DNA from 3 places in the Pseudomonas sp. GW821-FHT02A08 genome. Region 1 is predicted to be linked to each of the others. Evidence: predicted binding sites of a transcription regulator. Region 1 holds the regulator's gene; each other region holds the start of a gene.
What was found. Region 1 encodes sigma-54, which starts transcription at its own class of promoters, with help from an activator protein. Its sites were predicted from a motif close to ANTGGCATNNANNTTGCTNT; they were not measured.

Region 1 (4,100 bases):
ATCACGCGCTTCGACGAGAAAAACCGCAAGACCCTGATCACCAGCACCCGCATGACCGTGTTCCCGCAGCAGCAATATGCGCAGACCGAGCAAGACGTTAGAATCGACGGCGCTGGCGGTGTATCGACTGGCAAGGGAATGAAAGCGTATTTGAAAGAAAGCAGGATACACCTGCTATCGAACGTAAGAGGACAGTATGAGGCTCGTTAAAACCCTCCCGATTTTGCTCAGTCTGGGCGCAGCACTGGGAAGCGTGAGCGCCTGGGCTCTGCCGGAAGATCAACAGCAGCCTATCCGCATTCAGGCCGACGATGCCCAACTGGACGACAAGCAAGGTATTGCCACCTATAAGGGTGACGTGATCATCACCCAAGGCTCGATGAAGGTGACAGGCAACACCGTTACCATCACCCGCACCCCGACTGGTGACATTGACGTAGTGACCTCGGTGGGCAACCTGGCGTACTTCGAGCAATTGCAAACGGCTGGCGATACCAAGCCTGTCCAGGGCTGGGGCGTGACGATCCAGTATCACGCCACGCAAAATCGCGTCGTACTGATCGACAAGGCCAAGGTTGTCGACAAGGACAACAACGTCACCCAAGGCGAGAAAATTGTCTACGACACGGACAAGAAACTCGCCAGCGCCGGTCGCGCCACAGGCAGCAAGATCACCGAGTCGCGCCCGCGTATCGACATGGTGATCCAGCCGAAGAAGAAAACCGACGAGAAAAAGGCCCAGTAATGGCAACTCTGAAAGCTCAGCATCTGGCCAAGAGCTACAAGAGCCGCCAGGTCGTGCGTGACGTCAGCCTGTCCATCGACAGCGGCCAGATCGTCGGCCTGCTTGGCCCGAACGGCGCCGGCAAGACCACCTGCTTCTACATGATCGTCGGCCTGGTGCAAGCCGATCAGGGCCGCGTCCTGATCGATGACCTGGACGTCAGCCACCAGCCGATGCACGGCCGTGCAAAGGCCGGTATCGGCTACCTGCCGCAAGAAGCATCGATCTTCCGCAAACTGTCGGTGGCCGACAACATCATGGCCATCCTCGAGACCCGCAAGGAACTCGACAAGGCCGGCCGTCGCAAGGAACTGGAAAGCCTGCTGCAGGAGTTCCACATCAGCCACATCCGCGACAACCTGGGCATGAGCCTGTCCGGCGGCGAGCGCCGTCGCGTGGAAATCGCCCGTGCCCTGGCCACCAACCCGAAATTCATCCTCCTCGATGAACCCTTCGCCGGTGTGGACCCGATTTCGGTCGGCGACATCAAGCAGATCATTCACCACCTCAAGGCCAAAGGCATTGGCGTGCTGATCACGGACCACAACGTTCGTGAAACCCTGGATATCTGTGAAACCGCCTATATCGTCAATGACGGCCAACTGATCGCCGAAGGCGACGCAGAGACAATCCTGGCCAACGACCTGGTCAAGGAAGTGTATCTGGGCCATGAGTTCCGCCTGTAAACGCTGAGCCGTGCCCAGGCATCTGCCCGGGCACCCGGCCAGCCACTCACCAGCGCCTCGTGCCGACGAGCGTGGTCAGCCCCCGACAAGGGCAGCGCAGCAACACAAATTTATAGTTTTTTATTGTTACAGCGCTCTAGGCAAACCCTTTAGTTTCAGGCATATAATTTGCTTAAGTTTGGCGCCCCGGCGCCCTGTAGTGGATGGCGCATGTGCGCCGGCGAATAAGGTGTTAAGCCCCTGCCATGAAACCATCGCTAGTCTTGAGAATGGGCCAGCAGCTGACGATGACACCGCAGCTGCAACAGGCCATCCGCCTGCTCCAATTGTCGACCCTGGACCTGCAACAGGAAATCCAGGAGGCCCTGGAGTCCAATCCGATGCTCGAACGCCAGGAAGAAGGCGACGACTTCGACAATTCCGACCCCTTGGCCGACAACGCCGAACAAAAGCCCAACACTGACATCCAGGAGCCCTCCTACCAGGAAAGCGCCCCGACGGTTGATAACCTCGATGAGGGTGACTGGAACGAGCGTATTCCCAACGAACTCCCCGTCGACACCGCGTGGGAAGACGTTTACCAGACCAGCGCCAGCAGCCTGCCCAGCAATGATGATGACGAGTGGGACTTCACCACCCGCACCTCGGCCGGCGAAAGCCTGCAGAGCCACTTGCTGTGGCAACTGAACCTGGCCCCGATGTCCGACACCGATCGCCTGATCGCCGTGACCCTGATCGACTGCATCAACAATCAGGGCTACCTGGACGAAACCCTCGAGGAAATCCTCGAAGCCTTCGACCCGGAACTGGACATCGAGCTGGACGAAATCGAAGCCGTCCTGCATCGCATCCAGCAATTCGAGCCTGCCGGCATCGGCGCCCGCAACCTGGGCGAATGCCTGCTGCTGCAATTGCGCCAGCTGCCTGCCAAGACCCCTTGGCTGGCCGAGGCCAAGCGCCTGGTCACCGATTACATCGACCTGCTTGGCAGCCGCGACTACAGCCAGTTGATGCGTCGCATGAAGCTCAAGGAAGACGAACTGCGCCAGGTCATCGAGCTGGTTCAGAGCCTCAACCCTCGCCCGGGCTCGCAGATCGAGTCCACAGAAGCCGAGTATGTCGTTCCTGACGTCATCGTGCGCAAGGACAACGAGCGCTGGCTGGTCGAGCTCAATCAGGAGTCGGTGCCACGACTGCGGGTCAATGCCCAGTACGCCGGTTTCGTGCGCCGCGCCGACACCAGCGCCGACAATACCTTCATGCGCAATCAGTTGCAGGAGGCCCGCTGGTTCATCAAGAGCCTGCAAAGCCGCAATGAAACCCTGATGAAGGTTGCCACCCAGATCGTCGAGCATCAGCGCGGGTTCCTCGAATATGGCGACGAAGCCATGAAGCCGCTGGTCCTGCATGACATCGCCGAAGCGGTCGGCATGCATGAATCGACGATTTCACGGGTGACCACCCAGAAGTTCATGCACACCCCCCGGGGCATTTATGAACTGAAGTACTTTTTTTCCAGCCACGTAAGCACCTCCGAAGGCGGCGAATGCTCGTCTACGGCGATCCGGGCGATCATCAAAAAACTGGTTGCAGCGGAAAATCAGAAAAAGCCGTTGAGTGACAGCAAGATCGCTGGTTTACTGGAGGCACAAGGCATTCAGGTGGCTCGCCGCACCGTCGCCAAGTACCGCGAATCCCTCGGGATCGCGCCTTCGAGCGAACGCAAGCGGTTGATGTAGGGCCACGCCACAGCGTTCCAGTGGTAGATCATCTGATCTACCGCTTTATGCACTGGCAACGAAGGAGAAGCTGTATGCAAGTCAACATCAGTGGACACCAACTGGAAGTGACCGAACCTCTTCGCACCTACATCGGCGAAAAACTCGAACGATTGGAGCGACATTTCGACAAGATCACTAATGTGCAGGTCACGATGACCGTCGAAAAACTGAAGCAGAAAATCGAAGCCACGCTGCATATTCCCGGGAATGAAGTGGTCGCCAACGCGGAACATACCGATATGTATGCCGCGATCGACGCACTCACCGACAAGCTGGATAAACAACTCAAAAAGCATAAGGAAAAGACCCAGAGCCTCCTCCAGGGCGCAACCGGTCGTTAACACTCCCTACCCATGATCCGACTTGAAAGTATCCTGACCCCCGGCCGTTCCCTGGTGAACGTGCCGGGAGGCAGTAAAAAGAAAGCCCTCGAACAAATTGCCAATCTGATCGCCCGCGAAGTGCCGGCCCTGGAGATGCAAGATGTCTTCGAGGCATTGATCGCCCGTGAAAAACTCGGCTCCACCGGGTTTGGCAATGGCATCGCCATTCCACATTGCCGCCTCAAGGGCTGTGTTTCGCCCATCAGTGCATTGATGCACCTGGACGCCCCTATCGATTTCGACGCCATCGATGGCGCGCCGGTCGACCTGCTGTTCGTGCTGCTGGTCCCGGAAGCCGCCACCGATGCGCACCTTGAGCTGCTGCGACAAATCGCCAGCATGCTCGACCGCAAGGAAGTGCGCGAAAAGCTGCGTAGTGCTGCAAGCAACGAAGCCCTGTATCAGGTTGTCCTGGACGAGCAAAACGGTCAGTAATCATGCGCTTGATCATCGTCAGTGGCCGTTC
Region 2 (4,100 bases), on a different contig from region 1:
AGCTTAGATGCAAGGACAGATAAAAAAGTTGATGCAACAAAATGTCATAAGTCGACCCTTCGTCGAATAGTGCTTCCCGGCAACGGGAGCCATTCTCAGTAAAGGATTAAGCCCATCATCAAGCGCAGGGCCGATCATACCGGGGTTTGGCCAATAAATACGCTACAAACGCTCTGTTACTTATGGCCTTAGCACATGAACAGTTACGTCCTTATGACAAAACGATCATTCCCTCGATGTGACGCATTGGTTAGAACTCAATACAGGTTGGCGCCGCAATGACGCCAACACCTTGGCTCGTCACGCCGGCAACGAGCCCCCAACGGCAGAGTTTTTCTGCCAGACCTCAATAGAGGTCGACGCGATAAATACAGTCAACAAGTGAGGGCAACACCCTATGAGAAGACTTAAGCGTGATCCGTTGGAAAGAGCATTTTTGCGCGGATACCAATATGGCGTTGGTGGCAAATCCCGTGAGCTTTGCCCATTTACTCTACCGTCGGTACGTCAAGCCTGGATCAACGGCTGGCGAGAAGGACGCGGCGACAACTGGGACGGTATGACCGGCACTGCGGGAATCCACAGACTCAACGAACTTCACGCCGTCGGCTAATTACAGGGCACAACACTCCGACACGACAATCTGATTTTGTACTGAATTAACCACGCACGTCCCATCCGGACGGCGGGCTCCGGCCCAGGGGCTCCTTTATGGAGCCCTTTTTTATGCCTGCAAAAAATCCTGATGATCCGGTGTAGCAGCTGCCGAGCCTGCGAGGCTGCTGCTACAACTCAGCGCAAGGCGGCGATGGCGTCTACGGATTCACGAATCAGCGCCGGGCCTTTGTAGATGAAGCCCGAATAGATCTGCACCAGGCTCGCGCCTGCGGCGATTTTCTCCGCCGCGTGCTTGCCTTCGGTAATGCCGCCCGCCGCAATGATCGGCAAACGCCCGCCCAGCTCCGACGCCAGCACTTGCACGGTGTGGGTGCTCTTGTCGCGAACCGGTGCGCCGGACAGACCGCCGGCTTCTTCGCCATGCTCCATGCCTTCGACGCCTACGCGGCTCAGGGTGGTGTTGGTGGCGATGACGGCATCCATCCCGGTTTCGATCAGCGCTTGTGCAACTTGTGCGGTTTCTTCGTCGCTCATGTCCGGCGCGATCTTGATCGCCAGCGGTACATGCTTGCCATGACGCAATGCCAGTTCCGCGCGGCGCTCGGCCAGATCGGCCAGCAACTGCTTGAGCGAGTCACCGAATTGCAGGCTGCGCAGGCCCGGCGTGTTCGGCGAACTGACGTTGACCGTCACATAGCTGGCGTGGGCGTAAACCTTGTCCAGGCAGATCAGGTAGTCGTCCACGGCACGCTCGACCGGCGTATCGAAGTTCTTGCCGATGTTGATGCCCAGCACGCCTTTGTACTTGGCCGCCGCCACGCGGGCCAGCAGGTTATCGACGCCGAGGTTGTTGAAACCCATGCGGTTGATGATCGCCTCGGCTTCCGGCAAGCGGAACAAACGTGGCTTCGGGTTGCCCGGCTGCGGACGCGGCGTGATGGTGCCGATTTCGACAAAACCGAAACCCAGTTGGGCGAAACCGTCGATGGCCGCGCCATTCTTGTCCAGTCCGGCGGCCAGCCCCACCGGATTCGGGAAGTCCAGGCCCATGACATTCACCGGCAGCTTCGCCGGGGCCTTGCACAGCAAGCCGTTGAGTCCAAGACGCCCGCCCGCGCCGATCAGGTCCAGGGACAGATCGTGGGAGGTTTCCGGGGAGAGTTTGAACAACAGCTGACGGGCCAGGGTGTACATGGGCGGATTTGACTCGATTGGCGGCGAATTGAGGGGGCGATTATAGCCGGGCAACGGGGCGGCAAGCGAGGCGCCTGATCAAATCGACGGTTAATGGCATATGCCTTGCACCATTGCGGGCAACAGCACCCACGCCAGCGTCGGAATGGGTGCAAAGACAATGGCGTCGTCCCCGGCCTGCCCATGCACGGACCCGGGACGACGTTTTTTTTGCAAGGTGAACGCGCGATGAACGAACCGTCAGCCGGCCCACTGGCCTGGGTCAATGGCAGCGATGCCCCGGAAAAAACCGAAATCAATCTCGGCTTCATGGCCCTGAGCGACTGCGCCTCGGTGGTTGTCGCCGCCACTCAGGGCTTCGCCCAGCCCCACGGCTTGACCCTTAATCTCAAGCGTCAATCATCCTGGGCCAACCTGCGGGACAAACTGGTCAGCGGCGAACTCGATGCCGCCCACAGCCTCTACGGCCTGGTTTACGCCGTTCACCTGGGCATCGGCGGCGTGGCCGCGACCGACATGGCCGTGTTGATGGGTCTGAATCAGAACGGCCAGAGCATCAATCTGTCCCGCGGTTTGCAAGCGCTTGGAGTGACCAGTCCTGAAGCACTGGATCGGCACGTGCACCAAACTCGCTCAAAACTCACTTTCGCCCAGACGTTTCCAACCGGCACCCACGCCATGTGGTTGTATTACTGGCTCGCCAGCCAGGGCATTCACCCGCTGCTGGATGTCGACAGCGTGGTGGTGCCGCCACCGCAGATGGTCGCGCACCTGCGGGCCGGTCGTATCGACGGGTTCTGCGTCGGCGAACCCTGGTCCGCCAGCGCCGTGCAACAGGACCTCGGTTTCACCCTGGCCACGACCCAGACCATCTGGCCCGATCATCCGGAAAAGGTCCTCGGCTGCACCCGTGCGTTCGTCGAGCAATACCCCAATACCGCCCGGGTGCTGGTGATGGCGGTTCTGGAAGCCAGCCGCTTCATCGAACAAAGCACCGAGAATCGCCGCAGTACCGCACAATTGCTCAGTGCCACGCAGTACCTCGACGCGCCACTGGACTGCATCGAACCGCGCCTGCTGGGCGAATACGCCGACGGCCTTGGCCACCGCTGGCAAGACCCGCACGCGCTGCGTTTGCACGGGGACGGCGAGGTCAACCTGCCGTACCTGTCGGACGGCATGTGGTTCATGACCCAGTTCCGTCGCTGGGGCTTGTTGCGCGATGACCCGGACTATCTCGCGGTGGCTCGGCAGGTCCAGCAACTGGACCTCTACCGTGAAGCCGCCCGTGCCATCGGCGTCGCTTCATCAGCCGAGCAGATGCGCAGCAGTCAATTGATCGACGGCAAGATCTGGGACGGCTCGGACCCGGCCGGTTATGCCCGCAGTTTCAAACTGCACGCCATGAGCGACAGCTCGCACCGATCCGCCAGCCGCTGACAGGAGACCACGAACATGCTGCGTATCCTGCTGATCAACGACACCGCCAAGAAAGTCGGACGCCTGAAGGCCGCCCTGACCGAGGCCGGATTCGAAGTGATCGATGAATCGGGCCTGACCATCGACTTGCCCGAACGCGTCGAAACGGTGCGTCCGGACGTGATTCTGATCGATACCGAGTCACCGGGCCGCGATGTCATGGAACAAGTGGTGCTGGTGACGCGCGACCAGCCACGGCCGATTGTGATGTTCACGGACGAACACGACCCCGATGTGATGCGACAAGCGATCAAGTCCGGGGTCAGTGCCTACATCGTCGAAGGCATTCACGCACAACGCCTGCAGCCGATTCTCGATGTGGCCATGGCACGCTTCGAAAGCGACCAGGCCTTGCGTGCCCAGTTGCATGCCCGCGACCAGCAATTGGCCGAGCGCAAGCGCATCGAACTGGCCAAGGGGCTGCTGATGAAAATGAAGGACTGCAACGAGGAAGAGGCCTACACGCTGATGCGCCGCCAGGCGATGAGCCGCCAGCAGAAGCTGATTCAAGTGGCGGAACAGATTATTGCCATGAGCGAGTTGCTCGGCTGAAACCCTGTGGTGAATGTTCTATCGCCTTCGCGAGCAAGCCCGCTCCCACAGGGGATGTGGGTGTACACAAAACCTGTGCTCGACACAAAAACCTGTGGGAGCGGGCTTGCTCGCGAAAGCGGTGGATCAGTCGACGCATGCATTGACTGACACTACGCATTCGTCGGAGCGCCGCCCGGAGCAAGCCCGCCCCCACAATGGATGTTCGTCATCCGCAGGATTTGTGTTCGACATCAATCAACTGTGTGGAGCCTGCT
Region 3 (4,100 bases), on a different contig from region 1:
CAGGTTGGTGATCTGGCCAGTGGCATAACCGTTCTGCGATGGAATCGAACGCGCGGTGTCGGCGTTGAACTGGGTGGTGTTGCCCATGGCAATGGTCAGGCCCGCCGGATCGGCTGCCGCGCCGTTGGCTGTCCAGACACCATTGGTGACGGTACCCGGCGTCCAGTTGCTGATTTTCAGGTCATTGCTGAAGGTCGATGTTGGCGGGGTCGTCGGCGGCGTCACTGGCGTGCTGACCGAAACCAGTTTGCCGGATGTATCAAATGTCATGGTCGAAGCAATTGGATCGACCGCACCCGTGCCGGTAGGCGAGGAGCCGTCCGGGTTGCGGCCATCGATCAGAGTGTAGGTATCCCAAGTGTTCGGCCCGGTCTTGACCATGTATTGATCCATGGTGTGCTGGTTACCCTGAGTGTCGAAAATCGGGGTACTGAACTGCTTGGTGAAAGTTGCCTGTTTGGTCGGATCGAATTTGTTGGTGGCAACCGACTGGTCAATCACCACGGCCGTAGAATTCAGGTTGATCGTCGACGAAACGGTGCTAGTGGATTTCGGCGCCAGATTGGAGGTGTCGATCCGCAGGTCGGTCAACACGCCGTTGAGGATCTTGCCATTGGAGTCCACACCATAACCCTGCAGACGGGCCGTACCGTCGCTGTTCGTCACGTAGCCATCCTTGTCGGTCTTGAACGTACCGGCACGGGTGTAGGTCAGCGAACCGTTGTTGCTCAGGACGAAGAAGCCATTGCCCTGGATACCCATGTCGAGCACGTTGCCGGTGTTATTCACGTCACCCTGGCCGAACTGCTGGGAAATGTTGGCCAGGCGCACGCCGTTGCCGACGGTCTTGCTGCCGGTGCCCAGGCGAGTTGCCGAGTACACATCTTCGAATTCTGCACGGGACGATTTGAAACCGGTGGTCGCGACGTTGGCGATGTTGTTGCCGGTCACGTCCAGTTGTTTGTTGGATGCAAAGAGACCGCTAAGGCCGATATTAAAAGACATAATCCACTCCTTTGTGCCGGGTTAGTCGGCCTTACATGCCAATGGTTTGTACTTTGGACAGAGCGACGGTGCCCAGCCCGGCCAGATTAAGCATCAACTCACCGCCAGTCTGGCTGATGGTCACGCTGTTGACGGTCGCTGGCAGGTTGGTGATCAGCGCCACGGACTTCCCATCGATCGTGCTGGTAGCGCCGAAGGTGTAAGTGCCTGCCGCTACCGTTTCGCCCGCGTCATTCTTGCCGTCCCAGATGAAACTGGCGTTGCCTGCCTTCTGAGCGCCCAGGTCGATGGTACGTACGGTCTTGCCGCTCGCATCAGTGATCTTCAGGGTGGCGGCGGCCACCGACGATGGCACCACTACCGTACCGCTGAGGCTCTTCGACGTGTCGACCACAGCCTTGTCACCGGGTGCAATGACTGAACGCCCCACCAGCGACGAAGCCTGCAAGGCCTGGGACGAGTTGTAGTTGCTGGCCAGCCCGCTCACGGTGTCGTTGAGCGTGGTGATGCCTTCCAGGCTGCTGAACTGCGCCAACTGGGCCACGAAAGCACCGTTGTCCTGCGGCTCCAGCGGGTTCTGATTTTTCAGCTGGGTCACCAGCAACTGAAGGAATGCATCCTTGCCCAGGGCTTTGTTGCCCGTGGCGCTGTTGGTGGCCGATGCAAGACCATCAGTCGTGGTGGTGGTCTTGATCGAGGAGTTGGCCAGGATGTCCTTGAGGCTCAAACCACTGGTGGAATCGGTAACACTCATCTGAGTCGCCCCTTATCACTGACCGAGAGTCAGGACTTTCTGCATCATGGTTTTGGCGGTGTTCATCATTTCGGCGTTGGTCTGGAACGAGCGGCTCGCGGAAATCATGTCGGCCATTTCCTCCACCACGTTGACGTTCGGGTAGTAGACGTAACCCTTGGCATCGGCCGCCGGATGGTTCGGCTCGTAGCGCGCTTCAAGATTGCTCTGGTCTTCGACCACACCCAGCACCTGCACGCCCTGACCGGCGGCGTCCTGGCTCTGGAATAGCGAATCGCTGCCGCCGCTCTGCCCGCCCTGGAACATGGTGGCGAACACCGGGTGGCGCGCACGGTAGGTCTGGTCGATGCTCGATGAGACGGTCTCGGCGTTGGCGATGTTCGAAGCGACGGTGTTCAAGCGCGTGGTCTGCGCACTCATGCCGCTACCGGCAATGTTGAAAACACTGGATAGAGACATGGCTTACTCTCCACGCAGGGCTGACACCAGCCCTTTGAATTTGCTGTTGAGCAGGGTGAAGCTGGCCTGGAAGCCGATCGCATTTTCCGCGTAGTTCGACTGTTCCAGCTGGGCGTCCACGGTGTTCTGGTCGATCGACGGTTGCATCGGCGTGCGATACAGCAACGACTCGTCGCCATTGCCCAGGCCTTCAGCCTCGATATGACGGCTGTTGGTCATGTTCAAGGCGAAGGTGCCGCTTTTGGTTTTCTCGTTCTGCTCGGCGAGCACTTTCGAGAAGTCCAGGTCCCGAGCCTTGTAGTTCGGGGTATCGGCGTTGGCAATGTTGTTGGCCAGGACTTCGGCACGCTGGGCGCGGAAGCCCAGGGCTTGTTCGTGGATACCGAGCGCTTTATCGAAGCTGATGCTCATGTCGGGAAACCTTCGGGTGACCTGATTTTTCGTAGGTTCAACTTAGCAAGCCCCATGCCAATTCGAAAAAGCCCGGAAACCGGGGCTTTGCCGGCCATGGCAATGCGGCAATGCCAGAAAAGCGGCAACGGTTTTCCGCCGCCTGCCGCTTTTCTGCCGCTTTCCCGAGCTCCGCACACCCTCTCCTGGATCGAGCACCGTCCCCTGTAGGAGCTGCCGAAGGCTGCGATCTTTTGATCTTGATCTTAAAAAACAAATCAAAAACAAGATCAAAAGATCGCAGCCTTCGGCAGCTCCTACATGATGCAAAAGCGGCGCGCATAAAAAAGGAGTCCCTGAGGACTCCCGTTTTTTATGCGCGCCGCTTCTGCATCATTTCGCCTGGTAAATGATCCCCGGGCTGCACTGGACCATCTGGTAATGATCCGGCAAGCCGTTCAGCGCTTCGGAGGCACCGAGGAACAGGTAACCACCCGGCTTCAACGTGCTGTGGATACGCAGCAGGATGTCCTTCTTCACCTCGGCGGAGAAGTAGATCAACACGTTGCGGCAGAACACGATGTCGAATTTGCCGAGGCTCGCGTAGCTGTCCAGCAGGTTGAATGAACGGAACTCCACACGGCTCTTGATCGGTGCCTTGATCGCCCAGCGCCCCGGTCCTTTCGGGTCGAAATAACGCTGCAGGCGCTCGGGCGACAGACCGCGGCCGATGGCCAGGCTGTCGTACTCGCCGGTCTTGCAGTTGTTCAGCATGGTGCCGGACAGGTCGGTGGCAACAATCTGCACCCCCATCCGCAACTGACCCATGTTGACCCGCTCGAACTCGTCGATGGACATCGACAGCGAATACGGTTCCTGGCCCGACGAACACGCCGCCGACCAGATGCGCAGGCGCTGGCCGGGACTGGCCTTGATGGCTTCGGGCAGTACCTTGTTCTTCAAGACTTCAAACGGGTAGGTGTCACGAAACCACAGGGTTTCGTTGGTGGTCATGGCATCCACCACCTGCTCGCGCAAACCGCTGCGCGGCTGGGTCTGCATGCGCTGAACCAGTTCTCCCAAAGACTTGATGCCTTGCTGTTCCATCAGTTTGTTGAGACGGCTGGAGACCAGGTACTGCTTGTTTTCACCGAGCAAAATGCCACAGGCTTTTTCCAGGAATACCCGGAACTGTTCGAAATCCAAATTACCCGTAGACAATGATGCCGCCTCTTAAATCGTGTTGACTGCCAGGGGCGCGGGCCCCTGGCTGATATCTGCTGCTTTGATCCGGTCGACTACCCGGGATGCCAGGTCATCAGGACGGAACTTGGCCAGGAAGTCATCGGCACCGACCTTCTTGACCATCGCCTGATTGAATACCCCCGACAACGAAGTATGCAGGATGATATGAAGCTTTTGCATGCGCGGGTCGTTGCGGATTTCCGCCGTCAGGGTGTACCCGTCCATCTCCGGCATCTCGATGTCGGAG

Region 2: the regulator sigma-54 is predicted to act here: its motif matches at 1,905-1,924, upstream of AC07W4_RS14770 (CmpA/NrtA family ABC transporter substrate-binding protein).
Region 3: the regulator sigma-54 is predicted to act here: its motif matches at 2,672-2,691, upstream of flgB (flagellar basal body rod protein FlgB).

Annotation. Positions count from the first base shown of each region.
Region 1 is NZ_JBWKWD010000019.1:50,588-54,687, reverse strand. Features, by position in the region: gene lptC (LPS export ABC transporter periplasmic protein LptC) at 1-210, shown strand, start outside; gene lptA (lipopolysaccharide transport periplasmic protein LptA) at 197-745, shown strand; gene lptB (LPS export ABC transporter ATP-binding protein) at 745-1,470, shown strand; gene AC07W4_RS15155 (RNA polymerase factor sigma-54) at 1,716-3,209, shown strand; gene hpf (ribosome hibernation-promoting factor, HPF/YfiA family) at 3,284-3,592, shown strand; gene ptsN (PTS IIA-like nitrogen regulatory protein PtsN) at 3,605-4,069, shown strand; gene rapZ (RNase adapter RapZ) at 4,072-4,100, shown strand, end outside.
Region 2 is NZ_JBWKWD010000018.1:78,191-82,290, forward strand. Features, by position in the region: gene rmf (ribosome modulation factor) at 398-613, shown strand; gene AC07W4_RS14765 (quinone-dependent dihydroorotate dehydrogenase) at 793-1,812, opposite strand; gene AC07W4_RS14770 (CmpA/NrtA family ABC transporter substrate-binding protein) at 2,041-3,252, shown strand; gene AC07W4_RS14775 (ANTAR domain-containing response regulator) at 3,268-3,843, shown strand.
Region 3 is NZ_JBWKWD010000051.1:462-4,561, forward strand. Features, by position in the region: gene flgE (flagellar hook protein FlgE) at 1-1,005, opposite strand, end outside; gene flgD (flagellar hook assembly protein FlgD) at 1,037-1,759, opposite strand; gene flgC (flagellar basal body rod protein FlgC) at 1,775-2,218, opposite strand; gene flgB (flagellar basal body rod protein FlgB) at 2,222-2,629, opposite strand; gene cheR (protein-glutamate O-methyltransferase CheR) at 3,002-3,829, opposite strand; gene AC07W4_RS25570 (chemotaxis protein CheV) at 3,842-4,100, opposite strand, start outside.